Regions from separate parts of the Oceanobacillus sp. CF4.6 genome, predicted to be linked through region 3. Evidence: riboswitches for the same ligand, from Rfam matches in the RefSeq annotation. Region 3 holds a riboswitch; each other region holds the start of a gene.
What was found. Region 3 has a riboswitch for S-adenosylmethionine ahead of ACHABU_RS02885 (S-adenosylmethionine synthetase N-terminal domain-containing protein). Riboswitches for the same ligand answer to the same signal wherever they lie in the genome.

Region 1: linked by a shared signal. The riboswitch ahead of ACHABU_RS12210 (iron-containing alcohol dehydrogenase family protein) and the one ahead of ACHABU_RS02885 (S-adenosylmethionine synthetase N-terminal domain-containing protein) in region 3 are both predicted to bind S-adenosylmethionine.
Region 2: linked by a shared signal. The riboswitch ahead of ACHABU_RS19695 (methionine ABC transporter ATP-binding protein) and the one ahead of ACHABU_RS02885 (S-adenosylmethionine synthetase N-terminal domain-containing protein) in region 3 are both predicted to bind S-adenosylmethionine.

What each region holds. Positions count from the first base shown of each region.
Region 1 covers NZ_JBIMEX010000007.1:87,899-91,180, forward strand. The annotation lists gene ACHABU_RS12200 (MerR family transcriptional regulator) at 1-324, opposite strand, end outside; gene ACHABU_RS12205 (GtrA family protein) at 409-864, opposite strand; SAM riboswitch class I at 1,057-1,175, shown strand; gene ACHABU_RS12210 (iron-containing alcohol dehydrogenase family protein) at 1,258-2,367, shown strand; gene ACHABU_RS12215 (MetQ/NlpA family ABC transporter substrate-binding protein) at 2,385-3,194, shown strand; gene ACHABU_RS12220 (hypothetical protein) at 3,268-3,282, opposite strand, start outside.
Region 2 covers NZ_JBIMEX010000018.1:38,767-42,048, reverse strand. The annotation lists gene brnQ (branched-chain amino acid transport system II carrier protein) at 1-26, opposite strand, end outside; gene ACHABU_RS19700 (pyridoxal phosphate-dependent aminotransferase) at 298-1,467, shown strand; SAM riboswitch class I at 1,579-1,688, shown strand; gene ACHABU_RS19695 (methionine ABC transporter ATP-binding protein) at 1,820-2,845, shown strand; gene ACHABU_RS19690 (methionine ABC transporter permease) at 2,838-3,282, shown strand, end outside.
Region 3 covers NZ_JBIMEX010000001.1:540,828-544,109, forward strand. The annotation lists gene ACHABU_RS02875 (aminotransferase class I/II-fold pyridoxal phosphate-dependent enzyme) at 1-839, opposite strand, end outside; gene ACHABU_RS02880 (hypothetical protein) at 836-991, opposite strand; gene ACHABU_RS02885 (S-adenosylmethionine synthetase N-terminal domain-containing protein) at 985-1,242, opposite strand; SAM riboswitch class I at 1,336-1,457, opposite strand; gene ACHABU_RS02890 (potassium/proton antiporter) at 1,618-3,072, opposite strand; partial or broken gene ACHABU_RS02895 (multicopper oxidase domain-containing protein) at 3,259-3,282, shown strand, end outside.

The DNA.
Region 1 (3,282 bases), on a different contig from region 3:
TGCTGTATCGAGATGGAGAACCGCATAATACAATTCCTCTATCTGCGCTTGATAATTTCCTTCTTCCGACACAGACATTGGAGAAGAAACAGAAATTTGTTCCTCTTTTAAGGAATGCAGCTGTTTAACAGCCTGACTTACCTTCATTCCATTATCCTGAACCTGCTTTTTTACCCATTTTAAATCGGTTATATTTTCTTCTGTGTACTCACGATGTCCGGAGGCTGTTCGTTCTGGTGTAATTGCATGATAGCGTGTCTCCCAGGAACGAATTGTAACTGTAGGCATGTCCAATATTTTTGAAACTGCTTTGATGTTATACATTTTAATACCCCATTTATAATAACTATATAATAACTATACAAAAAATATACATCAATTATTCATTAAAATCAAGAATGGGTAAAATTATTTAATCCGCTTCGATACGTTACGACGGAAAACAAAATAGCGCATAAAGAAAAAGCTCGCCGTTGAAGAAAGAAACATTGCAGCACCTTTGGCAATGTTATTTTGCACAAATACCGGTATTGAGAAAAGCCCTAGTAAAGCGATACCACCGATAAACACGAGATTGCTGATTCCGAGACTGACGAATGCCTGTATGCAAAAAAAGATTAATTCTTTCTTGTTTTTACTCGCTTTCTTCCTGAATGTCAGATTGGCATTGAACAGATAACTATTCGTGACCGCTAACGTATAAGCAATTGTATTAAATAATAGAAGGATTTCATTATTATCTGCATACCAAAAAAACAGCAGCAAGTTCAACGTACCGATATCAATAAGGGCATTCATCCCTCCTATTGCACTGAACTGCAAGACTTGGAATGTATTCTCTTTCTTGTTAGATTTCCGTATCATTTATGATTACACCTAATTCTTTTTAATTTGTAATTTTTTGCTTATTTTATCATAGTCTTGCTTATTCCACTATAATACAGCCAGAAATGCAATTCCCGTAATTTAATTTATTGGAAATTCCGTTTGTTCATAAAAAATGATTGACTTTTAAAAAGATTAATATTACGATGTAGAAACAACTTTATAACATAACTCTTATTGAGAGTGGTGGAGGGACTGGCCCGATGAAACCCGGCAACCTTTCTGGGAATTCTTTTTCCGATAAAGGTGCTAATTCCTGCAAAATACGTCTGTATTTTGGTAAATAAGAGGGGACTGCTATTATAAAACGCAAATGCCTCTCTTACCCGAGTGGCATTTTTTAGTTTCCCTAACATCAAAGGAGTGATACACATGTCAATTGCTACGGTGAAAGGATCACCGGGTCATTATCGAATTGGGGAACAGGTTCTAAACGAACTGAACAGTCTTCTTTCTGAACTGAATGTTAGAAAAGTGCATATTGTTACAGGCGAAAAATCATGGCGGGCAGCAAAGCCTTATCTGCCAGACGAATTTCATACGATCGATCCGAATCATATCACTTTCATCAAGGGGCATTGCACCATACAAAAAACAATAGACCTGGCAGGAAAGTATGATAATGAACATGTAGAAGCAGTTATTGGAATCGGTGGTGGCACTGTACTTGATATTTCAAAGGCGTCTGCTGCCCGAGCTGGTATAAAATCCATATTAATTCCAACGATTGCAGCGACCTGTGCCGCATGGACACCATTGAGTGTATTTTACCATGAAGATGGGAAGCATTCACATTATACAGAATTTCCTGTAGCAAATACACTCGTACTCGTTGAACCAGCGATTATTGCCAAAGCGCCGCTGAAATATTTAAAAGCAGGTATCGGCGACACACTAGCTAAGTATTACGAAGCGGATGCTCTTGTAAATTCCTTTTATAAAGGTGTGGAACTGCCGATTTGGCTGCAAGTCTCCCAATTTACTGCTAAAATTTGTCGTGATATTCTTTTAAAGGATGGAAAAGCAGCATTAGATTCCGTCAAAGAGGAACAAGTAAACGACGAATTGATCCGTGTTATCGAAACCATCATACTGACAGGAGGTATGGTTGGAGGATTTGGCGGCAAAGCAGGAAGAATTGCTGGTGCTCATTCCATTCATAATGGATTAACGGAGGCAGATGAAGTGAAACGTTTCCTTCATGGTGAAATCGTTTCTTATGGAATTCTCATTCAACTGGCTTTAGAAGGAAAAGAGAGTGATTTAAAAAAACTGCTAAATTATTATGATGAATGGGGATTCCCAGTAAATTTGAAGAGTTTAACCATCGATGCTGAAGACGAAGAACTTTTAGGAAGAATCACCAAAAAAGTATTACTACCAGAGGAATCCATTCATTTTATGGACATTGAAATTACAGAAGATACTGTCTTAGCAGCATTTCATACCGTAGAAAAGCTAACCTATCAAAAAGCATACTAACAGAAAGAGGGATGATGATGAAAAAAGGACTATTTTTAGGATTTGTTGTTTTACTTATAGGATTATTGGCAGCATGTGGTGGATCGGATGAAGTAGAGGGTCTGCTAGAGGATGATAAACTAACTGTTGGTGTAACCGCAGGACCACATGAAGAGATACTGGAAAAGGTTGCAGAACTAGCTTCTGAAGAAGGAATAACCATTGAACCTGTAGTATTCAGTGACTATGTTATGCCGAATGTAGCATTATCTGAAGGTGAAATTGATATAAATAGCTTCCAGACAGAGCCATTTTTTGATCATATGAACGAAGAACGTGGTCTAGAACTAATTAAAGTAGCCGATACAGTAACTTTTCCAATGGGAATGTATTCAGAAGAAGTAACAGACCTTAAAGAATTGGAAGATGGTGCACGTATTGGACTTCCGAATGACCCAACTAATGGCGGACGTGCACTCTTACTTTTCGAACAAGCTGGTTTAATTACAATTGAAGAAGGCTTAGGTGTTAATGCTAGTATCAATGACATTGTAGAGAATCCAAATAACTTTGAATTTATTGAACTTGATCCTGCTCAAATACCTAGACAACTTGGGGAAGTTGATGCAGCTGCAATTAATTCTAACTTTGCACTTGAAGCTGGGCTTCTTCCAGGAGAAGACTCTATCTTCATCGAACAGGATTCTCAATTTGTGAACCTGATTGCTGTACGAGAAGAAACGAAAGATGATGAAGTTGTTCAGCAATTTATCGATCTCTACCAAAGTGATGAAGTGAAGCAGTTTATTGACGAAAACTTCGAGGGTTCCGTCGTACCTGGATGGTAAGAATAAAAGCATAAATGCCCAATTGAATCATTAAAATGTAAAAAGTGCGGATCTATTATGATCCACACTTTTTTTATTTTTTATCTGT
Region 2 (3,282 bases), on a different contig from region 3:
GAAGAAAAAGGTAGCTTGTCCTTCATAAGTTGTTCCCCCTTGTTGTAAGCTCAAATACTTTATTAAATTTTCAAAATATTTAGCGAGCTGTGTATAATGTCTCAATGAAGATATCATACTACCTTTTTCAACAAAATGCAATATATCGCAGGAAATTTATGTGACAATTTTCGTAAATTAAACAAAGCATTTCTGTTGGATATTAATTTAATAATATGTTCTACTATAAACATAAGTTATATAAGGATATAATATTTAGATAATTATTTGAACTAATTGTAAATGAGGTGTTTTATAATGGAAATTTCGAATCGTTTAACTAAACTACCTTCCCAATTCTTTGCAACCTTAGTAAAAAAAGTTGCTGTAGCAGTTTCTGAAGGACGGGATGTGATTAATCTTGGCCAGGGAAATCCGGATCAACCAACTCCGAAGCATATTGTCCAGGCATTGCAAAAAGCGGTTGAAAATCCAGATACACATAAATATTCACCATTCAGAGGCACCGATGAATTCAAGCAAGCAGCAGCTGATTTTTATAAAAGGGAATACAATGTAGATCTTGATCCCGACTCAGAGATTGCTGTTTTATTTGGTACAAAAATCGGTTTAGTTGAATTACCCTTGGCCTTAATGAATGAGGGTGACCTGTTTCTACTTCCCGACCCCGGTTATCCTGATTATTTGTCTGGTGCAGGTATAGCAAATGTCACCTATGATACGATGCCTTTACATAGTGAGCATGGATTTTTGCCTGACTATAAAGAACTAACGGATAAACAGAAAGAAAAGGCGAAACTACTTTACTTAAACTACCCGAATAATCCAACCGGAGCGACAGCATCTCTTGCATTTTTTGATGAAACTGTTCAATTGGCAAAGTGTAATAATATAGGTATTGTTCATGATTTTGCCTATGGCGCCATTGGATTTGATGGTGATAAACCAGTCAGTTTCATGCAGGCAGAGGGTGCAAAGGAAGTTGGAATTGAGCTGTATACATTATCAAAAACCTATAATATGGCTGGATGGCGCGTAGGTTTTGCTGTAGGTAATGCAAAAATGATTGAAGCGATCAATCTTTTACAGGATCACTTATTTGTAAGTATCTTCCCAGCCCTTCAACATGCAGCTGCAACTGCTTTGTCTAGTAGTCAGGAATGTGTCGATGAACTGGTTAACTTATATGAAGGTAGACGGAACACATTAATTAATGAATGTAATCGGATCGGGTGGAAAGTAAACGCACCAAAAGGATCCTTCTTTGCCTGGCTCCCCATACCGGAGGGATTTCAAAGCGAGGAATTTGCAGACTATCTGTTGGCAAAAGCAGATGTCGCGGTTGCAGCTGGAAATGGTTTTGGAACGTTTGGAGAGGGATATGTACGAATTGGCTTACTTGTCGATGAAGGGCGCATCATAGAAGCCATCTCCAGAATTGAGAAGCTAAATATATTTAAGCCATAACCTTTTGATTATAAGGATGTGTTAATGGATTATCCTTTTTTCAAAATAAGTATTGACGAAATGATTGATATAATGTAACTTTATTTAATAACTCGAAACAAATAAATAAATCTCTTATCAAGAGTAGCTGAGGGACTGGCCCGTTGAAGCTCGGCAACCTTTATTGTTATACATAGAAAGGTGCTAAATCCAGCAAAACATGACGTTTTGGAAGATGAGAGAGGAACGTGAATTTATAATTTACTAGCCTCTCCTTTTATAATGAGAGGCTTTTTTTAATTCAAGGGTAAGGAATACTAAAATAGAGGTTTTCATCATGATGCCAGCCTCTTTTGAAAGGAATGTTACATACATGATTAAACTAGACAACATCACGAAAGTATTTCCTTCTAAAAATGGAGCTGTCAAAGCACTAAATGACGTTAACCTTCATGTGAAGAAGGGTGAAATTCACGGTGTAATTGGTTATAGTGGAGCAGGTAAAAGTACCTTAATTCGTTGTGTTAATTTACTTGAGAAACCAACCAGTGGCACTGTTTCCATAAACGGAGTAGAAATGACCTCTATGTCCCAGGAAAAATTACGAAAAACGCGGCAAAAAATTGGTATGATTTTTCAACACTTTAATCTGCTGAAAACGGCCACGGTTTATGATAATATCGCAATTCCACTTAAGCTTCTTGGCTATGACAAAAAAGAGGTTGAGACCCGTGTAGATAAATATTTGGGTATTGTTGACTTATTAGAAAAAAAACATACGTATCCTTCTCAATTATCAGGAGGACAAAAACAACGTGTTGCGATTGCAAGAGCATTATCACAGGAACCACAAATCTTACTCAGTGACGAAGCAACAAGTGCACTTGATCCAGAAACAACCAATTCCATTCTCGATTTACTTTTAAAAATTAACGAAGAGCTTGGAATAACTATACTACTCATCACTCACGAAATGAATGTAATTCAAAAAATCTGTGATTATGTATATGTGATAGAAAATGGGGATTTGATTGAACAAGGAACAGCAATTAATCTATTTACCAACCCCAGAGAAAAAACGACAAAGAAATTTTTAAATACAATCTCACAACGGAAATTATCTGATAGCTTAATAGAGCAGCTTAAATTAAACGGTACGGTTACAAGATTGACATTTATCGGCGAAAATACCGGACAACCCCTGCTTGCTCAAGTGAGCCATCGATTTAAAGTAGAACCAAATATATTAACAGCCAATATTATGGAATTGAAAAATGGAATTGTTGGAAACCTGGTCATACATCTAGTTGGAGAATCTCAAGAAGTTGCAAATGCCTTGAAATTTTTAGATGATAACGGTGTTTCTACAGAAGAATTGGAGGGGAAAACAAATGAATGAGTTTATTGAAGAGTGGTTTCCCATCATATCGGAAGCAGTAGTAGAGACATTTCAAATGGTCCTTATTTCCCTCTTTTTTGCCATTCTGATTGGAGTACCTTTAGCTATATTATTAATTCTAACCAGACCTGGACAATCATTGGAAAATAAATGGATTTATCAAATATTGAATTTATTTATTAATGTTATTCGATCTGTTCCATTCATTATTTTGCTGTTTTTTATTCTGCCATTTACAAAACTGCTTGTCGGAACATCTATTGGCGTGAAAGGTGTTATCGTACCTTTGGTTATCAATGCCGCCCCATATATTGCGAGGTTAATTGAATCTGCATTACTCGATGTGGATAACGGTGTAATTGAAGCCTATAAAGCAATGGGAATCAAAACTAGACAAATTATCTGGAATGTTATGTTAAGAGAAGCAAGACCAGCTA
Region 3 (3,282 bases):
ATAAGCAAGTAATTTGCACTCGTTGTCTGCAGCATATCCAGTGCTTTTTGAATCTGTTGAGAGGCGATTCTATTATTGTTAAGGAGAAGGATTGAACTTTGTGTTAAGGAGCCACCAGTCTTATGCATGCTTACCGTTACAACATCTGCCCCAGCAGAGATAGGATCGATCATCTCCTCCGACATAAAGCCAAGATGGGCACCGTGCGCACTATCGACAATGACCGTCATATCCCGGTCATGGGCAATCGTGCAAATTGTTGCCAAATCGCTCATCGATCCGAAATAAGTCGGGTAGGTAACCAGTAACGTCCCTGCTTCTGGATGCTCTTCGATGGCTTTTCTTACATTGGAAATCGAAATACCGTGGGAAATTCCAAAGTGGTAATCAACTTCCGGCTGAATAAATACTGGTTTCACTCCACTTAAAATAATCCCATCCATGACGGATTTATGGCAATTTCGGGGTACGAGTAATGTATCTCCCGGCTTACAGGCTGCCATAATCATGGCATGAATGCCAATCGTTGTTCCATTCACGAGAAAGTATGCATGATCGGCGCCGAACGCATCGGCAGCCAATTCTTGTGCTTCTTTAATGACAGATTGGGGATGACTTAATAAATCAAGCTCTTTCATGGAATTAACATCCATCCGCATCGTCGTTTCCCCAAGTGCCATCTTTAACGGATTCATTTGCGCACCCATTTTATGACCTGGTACATCAAATGGGGTTACTTCTTGCTTTGCATAGTGCACTAAAGCTTCAAACAAGGGCATCTTATCCTGATCAACCAATGAAATACTTTTCGTTACACGCTCTTGCAAGTCGTTCATCATGATTGTCCAACTCCTGCAAAATCATAGATTGATAATGCTTGTTTTAGCTCTTCTACTTTATCTATTCTTTCCCACGAGACGTGGTGATTGCTTCTGCCAAAGTGTCCATATACGGCTAATTGTTTATCTTGCAGCTTACGTAAGTTCAACATGTTGATGATACCGTGTACCCTATTTCAATGAATGTATCTCTTGCAATTTTTTCGATATCTATGAAGGCTATAGTGGTAATTTCCCCACCTATAATAACCGTATTTGTCGTGTCAAACACTTCACAGGCTACCCTAGAAAAGGAATCCTGCTCAAGCGCTGCGTCCAGTACTACAGCCGAAATCTGATCTGCGTTTTTATCGGGATGTCTTTCAGATACAGACTCTAAGTTAAATAAAATTTTCTCTGCCAACATTAACCCTCCTAACAAAAAAAATAATTTTAGGCATACAAAAAAGCTCTCCTACAACCTAAGGAAAGCTTCGATTAATATCAGCTGCTTATCCTCTTATTGTTCACAAAATGCAAAATTTTGTGCTCAGGTTGGGCCCCATGATCTGATTGTTTAAAACAGATTGGTTTGCCACCGTATCTTTGACCCCTCGTCTCAACGGCTATTAATAAGATAGACTTTATTCGTGCTGAGAATAATACTAATCGATAATAAATATCATGTCAATTGATTTTTTTGTATGGAATTCCTAGATTCTAACTGTTGCTGAAACCAATTTTCCCACATGACAACGATGTCCTATAATCAGAAGCGATTATAGGACATAACGATCAATTAAACTTCCTGGTGTTTTTGCTTTCCCAATAATGCTATTTTTGCTTTTTTCCTGTTTTCTTTATCACTCAAGACGAACAGCGTGTCCCCTTTTTCAATGATCGACGTACCTGTTGGCGTCAATAATTTTTTATTCCGAGTAATCCCAATGATTAATGTCGCATCGGGTAATTCCAAATCGATTAATGACGTACCAATTGCCGGGGAACGTTTTGGTATGGTTACCTTCATAATTTCCGAGTCCGTATTCCCCAAATTGATTAATTCAATGCTTGCATTTCCATCCTCTTCTTCTTCCGTTAAACCTAGCTTTTCAGCAAGCCAGGATAAAGTGCTTCCTTGAACTAAGGCAGAAATTAATACAACGAAAAATACGGTGTTAAATATCAGATTACTATTTTCCAGACCCGATAAAATCGGATAGGTAGCCAACACAATCGGAACGGCACCTTTTAAACCTGCCCATGAAATAAATAATTTTTGTTTTACATCGTATTTCATAAACAGCATACTGACAAAAACAGCAATCGGACGTGCAACAAACATTAAAATAATGGCAATCAGAATCCCTTCCCAAAATACGGCTGTTAGTTGTTCCGGAAAAACAAGCAGTCCAAGCAAGGTAAACATCACAATTTGCATCATCCAGGCAAAACCTTCATTAAACCTTAAAATAGAAAATCGGTGTGTTAAATCGCTGTTACCAACAAATACGGCCATGACATAAACTGCGAGTAAACCGCTACCTCCAAGGAAATCGGTTAATGCATACGTAAAAACAGCAGATCCCATTGCAAGTACAGGGTATAAGCCGGAAATATCCAGTTTTATATTATTTATAACAACAACAGTGATTTTACCAAGCAGTAGTCCTAACCCAAGGCCAAGACCCATTTGCAAGAAAAAGCCTCCGACTGCAGACCAGATCGACATGTCGGGGATTTGAATCATTTCAATTAACATAACGGTAAGAAATACAGCCATCGGATCATTCGAACCAGACTCCGCCTCCAATGTAGATGTCAGTCGCTTATTAAAGTTTTTATTTCCTAATACCGAAAATACGGCTGCTGCGTCCGTTGATCCAACAATCGCACCTAAAAGAAGTCCCTCCAATAATGAAAAATCCAAAATATACATAGCTGCTACACCAGTTACAATCGTCGTAATGAAGACTCCCAGTGTTGCCAGAGAAGTAGCAGGAACAAGGATTGGCCGCATTCTTCCCCATTTTGTTTGGGTACCACCATCGAATAGAATAATGATTAATGCCAATATACCAATAAATTGGGTTAGCCGAACTTCCTCAAAATATATAAATCTGTTAAGTATCATACCAACAATTAGGAAAAGAATAAGTGAAGGCACTCCTAATCGAGAAGAGAATTTCGTCGTTAATACACCAATGATTAGCATGGCTGAGAGTAAGAATAATAATCCCCCTATGATTTCCATCCAGAACAATCCTTCCATCACATAAACTTATAGCTATCTATCTATTGTAAAAAGGTGAAAAGTGAATCTACTATTTAAATAAATTTTCGAATTTATTCGTTTAACCTGAAACCTTTAAATGATTCTCTATTAAATTTTAACACAAATATCTAGTTTTAACCCTTTTCACTGCCTAGTCTTTACTATAGAATAATTCGTTATTTCTCACCC